Regions from separate parts of the Amycolatopsis melonis genome, predicted to be linked through region 1. Evidence: riboswitches for the same ligand, from Rfam matches in the RefSeq annotation. Region 1 holds a riboswitch; each other region holds the start of a gene.
The links. Region 1 has a riboswitch for S-adenosylmethionine ahead of thrC (threonine synthase). Riboswitches for the same ligand answer to the same signal wherever they lie in the genome.

Region 2: linked by a shared signal. The riboswitch ahead of ABJI51_RS18950 (aminotransferase class V-fold PLP-dependent enzyme) and the one ahead of thrC (threonine synthase) in region 1 are both predicted to bind S-adenosylmethionine.
Region 3: linked by a shared signal. The riboswitch ahead of ABJI51_RS15370 (methionine ABC transporter ATP-binding protein) and the one ahead of thrC (threonine synthase) in region 1 are both predicted to bind S-adenosylmethionine.

Annotation. Positions count from the first base shown of each region.
Region 1 is NZ_JBDZYD010000006.1:128,970-132,234, reverse strand. It holds gene rpsT (30S ribosomal protein S20) at 232-492, shown strand; gene holA (DNA polymerase III subunit delta) at 550-1,530, opposite strand; SAM riboswitch class I at 1,677-1,810, shown strand; gene thrC (threonine synthase) at 1,824-3,089, shown strand; gene ABJI51_RS17465 (ComEC/Rec2 family competence protein) at 3,119-3,265, opposite strand, start outside.
Region 2 is NZ_JBDZYD010000006.1:418,830-422,094, reverse strand. It holds gene ABJI51_RS18960 (hypothetical protein) at 1-74, opposite strand, end outside; gene ABJI51_RS18955 (hypothetical protein) at 14-661, opposite strand; gene ABJI51_RS18950 (aminotransferase class V-fold PLP-dependent enzyme) at 682-2,016, opposite strand; SAM riboswitch class IV at 2,056-2,170, opposite strand; gene ABJI51_RS18945 (M23 family metallopeptidase) at 2,264-2,935, opposite strand; gene ABJI51_RS18940 (potassium/proton antiporter) at 3,068-3,265, opposite strand, start outside.
Region 3 is NZ_JBDZYD010000005.1:305,074-308,338, reverse strand. It holds gene ABJI51_RS15380 (hypothetical protein) at 1-86, shown strand, start outside; gene rsmA (16S rRNA (adenine(1518)-N(6)/adenine(1519)-N(6))-dimethyltransferase RsmA) at 96-935, shown strand; SAM riboswitch class I at 1,062-1,152, shown strand; gene ABJI51_RS15370 (methionine ABC transporter ATP-binding protein) at 1,363-2,376, shown strand; gene ABJI51_RS15365 (4-(cytidine 5'-diphospho)-2-C-methyl-D-erythritol kinase) at 2,449-3,265, shown strand, end outside.

The DNA of each region.
Region 1 (3,265 bases):
CCGCTCGGACCAGCCCCGCCGGCCCTGGTTGTACGGTGCGGGCACGGACCGGCGACGGAACCCTAGGCACTGCCGCCACCGAGCCTACTCCCGGCTCCGGGCGCCCGCGGCCCGGCTGTTAGAGTGGTCGCTCGCTGCCCGTGCGGCATTCCGTCATGGAGGAAACCCGCTCCCCGAGCGGGGCCACTTCAGCGCGGCGGCGATCTCACCGAGTGAAACAGGAGTTGCCCTATGGCCAACATCAAGTCGCAGATCAAGCGCATCACGACGAACGAGAAGGCGCGTCAGCGCAACCAGGCGATCCGGTCCTCGGTGAAGACCGCGATCCGCAAGGTCCGCGAAGCCGCCGAGGCCGGCGACAAGGCCAAGGCCGTCGAGCTGCAGCGCGACGCCGCCCAGAAGCTGGACAAGGCCGTCTCGAAGGGCGTCATCCACGCCAACCAGGCCGCCAACAAGAAGTCGGCGCTCGCCAAGCGCGTCAACGCGCTCTGAGCCAGTTGGTTTCTGGGAAGGCCCCGGCTCCGGCCGGGGCCTTCTTCGTGCCCGGGGTCAGCGGTCGCCCTTGGCGGCCGCCACCTCGAGGACCGCTCGCTCCAGCGCGTAGCCCGGGTCCGCCGCGACGCCCTTGACCTCCGCGTTCAGCCGGGCGACCACGCGCATCGCCATGGCAAGGCCGTCGGGGTTCCAGCCACGGGACTGGCCCTGCGCCTTGCGGATCTTCCACGGCGGCATGCCCAGCTCACCCGCCAGCTGGTTCGGGTTGCCGCGGCCCGCGCCGGAGACCCGGGCGATCGTGCGGACCGCGTCGGCCAGCGCGTCGGCCACCAGGACGTGCGGGACGCCCAGCTGCATCGCCCAGCGCAGCGACTCCAGCGCCGCCGCGCGGTCGCCGCTGACCGCCTTCTCCGCGACCGCGAAGCCCGTCACGTCGGCGCGGCCGCGGTGGTAGCGGCGGACCGCCTCCGCGTCGACCGTGCCGCCCGTGTCCGCGACCAGCTGCGTCGCCGCCGAAGACAGTTCCCGCAGGTCGGAGCCCACCGCGTCGATCAGCGCCGCGACCCCGGCCGGGTCGATCTTGCCGCCCACCCGGCGGACCTCGTGCCGGACGAACTGCTCCCGCTCGGCAGGCTTGGTCAGCTTCGGGCACTCCGTCACCTCGGCGCCCGCCTTCTTCAGCACAGCAGGCAGCGACTTGCCCGCCTTGCTGCGGCCGCCGCCGGTGTGCACGACGACGAGCACGACCCCGTCCGCCGGGTCCTTCAGGTAGGCCGCGACCGCGTCCGCCAGCTCCTGCGAGATGTCCTGCGCCGACTCCAGGACGATCACGCGCCCCTCGCTGAACAGCGACGGACTGACCAGTTCGGCGAGTTCCGGCGCTGTGAGATCCGACACCCGGACCCGGGTCAGCTCCGCCGTCGCGTCCGTCGCGCGGGCGGCGGCCAGCGTCTCGCGGACGGCCCGCTCGATCAGCAGTTCTTCCTCTCCCAGCACCAGGTGCAGCGGGGCCGGGGCGGTGGCTTGCGCGGTCACCCCGGAATCCTCTCACTTGCTCTGTTCGTGCCCCCGCTCCGGTGATGTCGAGCGGGACCGTGGCACGGCTCGAGCGCGATGTCGTACGGTGTAGCCGAGGCAGCCGCCCCGGGCGATCCGGCGAGCGTGCACCGACAACCGAATACCGCTCATCCAGAGGGGCAGAGGGAACGGCCCGACGAAGCCCCGGCAACCGGCGTACAGCCTGTCATCCCGCGATCGCGGGATAGCTGACGACCACGGTGCCAATTCCGGCCCGCTTCGGCGGGGCAGATGAGGAAAGGAACCTCGCGATGACCGCAACCCTCGGCACGACCTCCACCACCAAGACCCCGGACCTCGGTCCCGCCGTCGAACTGGTGTCGAAGGAAGAGGGTCACCGGCAGCCGCTCGCCCCCGAATTCGTCTCCGCCGAGGACTTCTCGCCGCTCGAGGTCGCCTACGACTTCGGCCGCGTCCGCCGCGAGGACATCGAGGCAGGCCCGAAGAACATCTGGCGCTACAAGAAGCTCCTTCCGGTTCCGTCCAATGTCGAAGAGATCCCGAACACCGAGCCGGGCGCGACGCGGCTGATCCGCGCCGACCGCCTCGCCAAGGAACTCGGCCTCAAGCGCGTGTGGGTCAAGGACGACACCGGCAACCCGACTCACTCGTTCAAGGACCGCGTCGTCGCCGTCGCGCTGGCCGCGGCCCGCGAGTTCGGCTTCGAGGTGCTGGCGTGTCCGTCGACCGGCAACCTGGCCAACGCGACGGCCGCCGCCGCGGCCCGCGCGGGCTGGCGGTCGGTCGTGCTGATCCCCAAGACCCTCGAGCGCGCCAAGATCCTCACCACCGCGGTGTACGACGGCGACCTGATCGCCGTCGACGGCAACTACGACGACGTCAACCGTCTCGCCACCGAGCTGGCCGCGGAGCACCCGAAGTGGGCGTTCGTGAACGTGAACGTCCGGCCGTACTACTCGGAAGGCTCGAAGACGCTGGCCTTCGAGGTCGCCGAGCAGCTCGGCTGGCGCATCCCGCCGCAGATCGTCGTGCCGATCGCCTCCGGTTCGCAGCTGACCAAGGTGGACAAGGGTTTCCGCGAGCTGGGCCAGCTCGGTCTCGTGGACGCCAGCCCGTACAAGGTGTTCGGCGCGCAGGCCACCGGCTGCTCGCCGGTGTCGGCCGCGTTCCGCGCGGGCCACGACGTGGTCCAGCCGGTGAAGCCGGACACGATCGCCCGCTCGCTGGCGATCGGCAACCCGGCCGACGGCCCGTACGTGCTCGACATCGTCAACCGCACCGGCGGCGCGATCGAGGACGTCTCCGACGAAGAGGTCGTCGAAGGCATCCGCCTGCTGGCCCGCACCGAAGGCATCTTCACCGAGACGGCAGGCGGGGTCACCGTCGCCACGGCGAAGAAGCTGGTCGAGACCGGCAAGCTGGACCCGGACGCGGAGACCGTGCTGCTGATCACCGGCGACGGCCTCAAGACCCTCGACGCGGTCGAGAACCACGTGGGCCCCAAGGCGATCCTGCCCCCGTCGGCCGCCGCCGTGAACGAGGCGCTCGGCTACTGACGTCCGGCTCCGCGCCCCGTCCCCCGGGCTCACCGGCGGGGCGGGCCGCGGGGCTCGCCCCGCCGGACGACGGCGGAGCCGGAGACCACGGCCGTGTCGCCGTCCGTGTCGGTGCGGGTGACCAGGGCACCCAGCGCCGTCAGGCTGTCCAATGTGGACCTGCTGGGATGGCCGTA
Region 2 (3,265 bases), 290 kb from region 1:
TGGACGACCACCATCACCAGCTGCGCGAATCCCAGCGCGGCCAACGGGAACCAGTACCGCGGTGCACTCCCCACCGGGGCAGGATAGCGGCCGCGAGGAGGACGGCCGCCGAGACGAGGACGCCCGGCAGGTCGGCGACGGCGACCGCGATCCCGCCGGAGAGCACGGCCGCCGCGAGCACCAGCGGGCTGCGTCCGGCCCAGGCGACCAGTGCCAGGCCGAGCGTCGCCAGCACCGGGCCGCGCGTGCCCGCGTCCAGGCCGAACTGGCGGAAGGCCACCAGATCCAGCAGCGGGACGGCGAGGAACACGCCCACGACCAGCGCCACCAGCACCCGGGCCCGCAGCGGCTCGTCACGCGTCACGGCGATCCAGAGCACGATGGCCAGGAACGCCGCGATCAGCGCGTAGAGCCAGCCTGGGCCGCTGCCCGCGGTGTAGGCGGTCACCGAATCACCGATGCCGATCAGCTGCTGCGAAGTCCCGTAGCCGCCGAAGGACATGCCGAACAGTCCTTCGTAGTGCTCGCCGGACGGTGTCGCCGAGAAGTGCGTGCCCAGTTCCGCGGCCGCGGCCGACCGGCGGAACAACTCGACCGTGACCAGCGTCAGCTCGGCGAATCCGACGAGCGCGAGCGGCACCCAGGTCTGCCCTCTCCCCATCGGCACAGGGTAACCCCGGGTCAGCAGAACGGCGGGAGTTCGCGCGGGTCGCCGGCGGGCGCCCAGCGGCCGTCCACCTTCGTGTACTCCCAGCGCGCACCGCGGGCGACGATCTGGCGCAGCGCCAGCACGACGCGGTCGACGTGCTCTTCGGTGCTGCCCAGGCCGAGGCTGACGCGGACGGCCTGCTGCCCGTCGCCGCCGGCGACGCCGATCAGCCGCTTGGCCGCGATGTGGGCGCAGAAGGCGCCGTCGCGCACGCCGATGCCGTACTCGGCCGACAGGACCGCGGCGAGCCAGCCGGGGTCGAAGCCGTCGACGACGAAGCTGACCGTGCCGACCCGGTCGACCGGCGCGTCGAACAGCCGCAGCTCGGCGCAGCCCGGGATGGCCTCCAGTCCCTTGCGCAGCCGGGCGAGCAGGGCCTGTTCATGCGCGACGACGGCGTCCCAGCTCTTGCTGAGTGTTTCGCAGGCGACGCCGAGCGCGTACACGCCGACGGTGTTGGGCGAACCGGCTTCGTGCCGCTCCGGCCCGGAGTTCCAGACGACGGCGTCCTCGGTGACGAGCTTGGTCGCGCCGCCCCCGGCGAGGTACGGCCGCGCGGCACGCAGCCAGTCGGCACGCCCGATCAGCGCACCCGCTCCGAAGGGCGCGTACAGCTTGTGGCCGGAGAGGGCGACGTAGTCGACGTCCAGTTCCCTGATCGAGATCGGACGGTGCGGGGCGAGCTGGGCGGCGTCGAGCGCGACGCGCGCGCCGTGTTTCCGCGCCACCGCCGCGATTTCCGCGACCGGGAGCAGCTCACCGGTCACATTGGACGCTCCGGTGACGACCACCAGACGCGGTCCCTGCGGGGAATCCGCGAGCGCTTCGTCCACAGCGGACACTGCGGCCAGCCGCGTGCGCGGGGTCGGCAGCCGCCGGACGTTCGGTCCCTGCCACGGCAGCAGCGCGGCGTGGTGCTCGGTGTCGAACACGATCACGGTGGTGTGGCGGGGAAGGCTGCGGGCGAGCAGGTTGAACGAGTCGGTGGTGTTGCGGGTGAAGACGACGGTGTCGGTCTGCCGCGCGCCGGTGAAGCGGCGCAGGACGTCGCGGGTGCGTTCGTACAGCTTCGTCGAGACCTGCGAGGCGAACCCGGCACCGCGGTGGACGCTGGCGTACCAGGGCAAGAACTCGTCGACGGCACGGCGGACGGCGTCGAGACACGGCGCGCTCGCGGCGTGGTCGAGATTGGCGTAGCCGATGTCCCCGCCGGTGACGAGCGGAACCCGCAGCGCAGCACCGGCAACGGCGGGAATCCCCGGCGCGGCAACGGTTTCGGGCTGGGTACGAGCGATGGCGAGAGTCATCGGGGTGCCTCCTCGGCAGTCCGGGGGACCCCGGCGAGGGGCCCGCGCTTGCCTGCCGCACTGCGCGACCGGCCCGGTCCTCACCCGGGGCACCCCACCGCGGTAGGAGGGTTGCCGGCCAGCAAGCCGGGGCTTCACGCTGGCACTCATGACCTGATCCAAAAGGTAACCGAGAACGCACCCGGCGGCCAACCCCGAACTCACATTCTGAGACGCCGCTCACCTTCGACCGAAACCCGAGCGAGTCTCAGAGCTTTGCGCGGAACCGTCCCGGGAGCTGCGTGACCGCGTTGTCGGTCACGTGCGTCGCCGTTCCCGAGTACTGCTGCTCGCCCGCCGTGAAGCGCCAACCGCCGAGGACCTTTCCGTCGATCGGCTCGCCGTACGCCGTTGCCAGGGCTGTCGAAACCGCGCCGAACGCGACGCCGTTCCAGTTGCCCGCGTCCGAGCGGGCCGCCGGGGCGTCCGGGAGGGTCCACAGCGTGAAGTGCACGTGGGCGCCCGTGCTGGTGCCGCCGCACGGCAGGGCGTTGCCGGTCGAGCCGAGCACCGTGCCCGCCTCGACGTGCTCGCCGTCGGTGACCTTGATGCCTTCCATGTGGTAGTAGCCGGTCCGCCAGCCGCCGTCGTGGTCGATGGTCACCCAGTCGCCGCCGGCGCAGTGCTGGAGGTGGACGGTGCCCGCCAGCGGGGCACGCACGGTGCGGTCGGCCGGGCTGAAGTCGATCGCGTTCTTCACGCCGGTGCTGCCGTCGTCGGAGTGGATGCCGGCCGAGTAGACCTGCTGGCCCGCCGCGAACGGCAGCGCGAGCGTCGGGAAGGGCGCCACTTCGGCGGTCGCGGTGGGGGCGGCGAGCAGTCCGGCGGCCGCGATGATCGCGGCGGCCAGGCCCGCCCCGGGCAGGCGAAGTTTCGTCACCGTGCGTACTCCTCAGGCTATATGCTCACCCATTCGAACTAACCGGAACGAGCGCACAGTAAGCCAAAAGGAGGATCTCACGGAAGATCGAGTGAGATTTTTGTGAGAAAAACTCGCGAAACGCGGAACGGGCTAGCGGCCCGACTCGCCCTTCCAGCGGGCCAGGCGCCCGGCGCGGTCGACCGCGCGAAGACGGCGCTCGACGGCGTCACGGACCTTGCTCGTCGTGACGACCAGCAGCTGGTCGTTCTCCTGGAGCCGGGTCGTCTTCTGCGGGGTGAAGCCGGTGCCTTCGCGGACGATCAGGCTGATCGTCGCCCCGACCGGCAG
Region 3 (3,265 bases), on a different contig from region 1:
AAGCCCTGACCACCGAACCGGACTGGCAACGCGTGCGTGACCTCGCCGGCACCGCCCTCGGGCTGCTGCCGGACCACACTGGGTAAGCTCCAGCGGTGGTTGAACTGCTGGGACCTGCCGAGATCCGCGGGCTGGCGGCCGAGCTGGACGTGCGGCCGACGAAGAAGCTCGGGCAGAACTTCGTGCACGATCCCAACACCGTCCGGCGGATCGTCGAACTCGCCGGGGTCGGGGTGGACGACGTCGTCCTCGAGGTCGGGCCCGGGCTCGGGTCGCTGACGCTCGGGCTGCTCGCCACCGGCGCGCGGGTCGTCGCCGTCGAGATCGATCCCAAGCTCGCCGAACGGCTGCCGAAGACCGTCGCCGAGCGGGCGCCCGAGGCCGCGGACCGGCTGACCGTCGTCGGGGCCGACGCCATGCGGGTCGCGAACGACGACCTGCCCGGTGCGCCGGACGCGCTCGTCGCCAACCTGCCGTACAACGTCGCCGTGCCCGTCGTGCTGCACCTGCTCGCCGAGGTTCCCTCGCTCACCAGCGGTCTCGTCATGGTGCAGACCGAGGTCGCCGACCGGATGGCCGCCGGGCCCGGCAGCCGGATCTACGGCGTCCCCAGCGTCAAGCTCGCCTACTACGGTCCCGCACGCAAGGTCGCCGCCGTGCCACGCTCGGTGTTCTGGCCGGTGCCGAACGTCGATTCCGCGCTCGTCGCCTTCGAACGCGGCGAAACGCCGGCGTCCGGGGACCGGGACACGCTCTTCTCCCTCGTGGACGCCGCCTTCTCACAGCGCAGGAAGACACTGCGTGCCGCGCTCGCGGGCTGGGCGGGCTCGGCGGAACGGGCCGGTGAGCTGCTGACGGCCGCCGGGATCGATCCGAAGACCCGGGGTGAGCAGCTCGGCGTGCACGACTTCGCGCGGATCGCCGCCGCGCGTTAGCTCCACTGTGGAAGGGCGGTGAAAATACGCCGTCCCACCCCGCGATCCCGCGATCCGGACACCTCCACTCGTGTGATCTGGGCCAACACGCTTGCGTTCGCTCCTCGGGATCGGTTTTACTCAGTACGTCCATCCCGAGCGACTGAGAGACCTGGCTCGCCGAAGTCGCAGCAACCACCCTCCGCAGGGCAGGTGCTACCGCCAGGACCGATGGAGGCCGTTTTCGATGAAGAGGGTAGCCCGCCCCCTGCTCCTCACCCGGCGTCGCGTCGTCGACGAAGGCCGCCGCTCCGTGACCGCATGTCGGCGCTCCAACTGAGCCTGCCGAGTCGGTCCACCCTTCTTCACTGCACCGTCCACTGAGGACGGACATTCGCTTGCGGCCGGGCGCGCCCATGGGGGCGGTGCCCCGTTTTCTGGAGCCTTCGTGATCACCGTCGAAAACCTGTCCAAATCCTTTGCTGCCAACGGAAATCCGGTCGTCGCCCTGCGCGACGTGAGTGTCGACGTCCAGGCCGGCTCGCTGTTCGGCGTGGTCGGTCCCGCCGGCTCGGGCAAGTCCGTCCTCGCCCGCTGCATCGCCCTGCAGGAGCGCCCCGACCGCGGTGTCGTCCGCCTCGACGGCCTCAACACCGGCACGCTCGACGGCCGCCGTCTCCGCGAAATCCGCCGTCAGCTCGGCGTCGTCTCGACGAAGCCGGAGCTGATCGCCGAGCGCACCATCGCCGGCAACATCGCGTCTCCGCTGGAGCAGCTCGGCGTCGACGGCCCGCAGCGCCGCAGCCGGGTCGGCTCGCTGCTCGACCTCGTCGGCCTGACCCCGCGCGCCGGGCAGCGCCCCGGTGAGCTGACCGCCGGTCAGCTCCGCCGTGTCTCGATCGCGAAGGCGCTGGCCGCGGCGCCCGCGGTGCTGCTGGCCGACGACCCGACCGCCGGTGTCGACCCCGAGGAGGCGGGCGCGGTGCTGACCGTCCTCGACCGGGCCCGCTCCGAGCTGGGCACGACGGTCGTGGTGACGACGCCGGACGCGGGCGTGGTCCGCCGCGTCTGCGACGACGTCGCGGTGCTCGAGGACGGCACGGTCGTCGAGCGCGGCACGGTCCTCGACCTGATCTCCGACCCGTCCAGCCGCACCGCGCAGGCGCTGCTGCCCGCCATCGAGACGTCCCGCTCCCAGTCGGCGCGCTACGACCGGTCGGTCGACGTCGTCCTGGTCGGCTTCGCGTCGGTGGGTGCGCTGCTGCCGGAGGCCGCGGGCCGCTTCGACGTCGAGTTCGCCACCATCGGCGGCGGGCTGACCCGCATCGGCGACACCCCGGTCGGCCGCTTCCGCCTCGGCGTCCGCGGCGAGCGCGCCGACGCGGCGCTGGCCTGGGTCGCCGAGCGCGGCGGTCACGTCACGCACACCGCCCGCGGTCCCCAGGGCGTCGCGGCCGCCTGATCCCGGACCCCGGAAACGCCCCGATGCGCAACTTCGCATCGGGGCGTTTTCGCGGGCACGTAGGCTGGTCGGGTGCTCGCCGTAGTTCCGCCCCCAGTCACCGTCCGGGTTCCGGCCAAGGTCAACCTGCACCTTTCGGTCGACGACCTGCGCGAAGACGGTTACCACGAGCTGGTCACCGTGTTCCAGGCGCTGTCGCTGACCGACGAGGTGACCGTCGCGGTCACCGAAGAGCCCGGCATCGAGGTCTACGGCGAAGGGGAGGGCTCGGTCCCGACCGGCCGCGAAAACCTGGCCTGGCGTGCCGTCGAAGCGCTCGCCGCGCACGTCGGCCGCACCGGGGAGCCGAAGGTGCGCGTGGTGCTGCGCAAGGGCATCCCGGTCGCCGGGGGCATGGCGGGCGGCAGTGCCGACGCCGCCGCGACGCTGGTCGGGCTGGCGAGCCTGTGGAACCTGGACGTCACGCGCGACGAGCTGGCCGAGATCGCCGCCGGGCTCGGCAGCGACGTCCCGTTCGCCCTCTACGGCGGCACCGCGCTCGGCACCGGCCGCGGCGAGCACCTCGTGCCGGTGCTGTCGCGGCACACCTTCCACTGGGTGCTGGCCTTCGACTCCGAAGGCCTGTCGACGCCGAAGGTGTTCAAGGAGCTGGACCGCCTGCGCGCGGCGGGCAACCCGCCCCGGATCGGTTCGCACACCCCGGTCGTCGAGGCGCTGGCCTCCGGCGACCCGCGGCAGCTGGCCCTGCTGCTGGGCAACGACCTCCAGGCCGCCGCGGTTTCGCTGCGTCCGGACCTGCGCCGCACGCTGCGGGCGGGCGTGAACGCCGGTGCGCTCGCGGGCACGGTCTCCGGGTCCGGCCCGACGTGCGCGTTCCTCTGCGAGGACG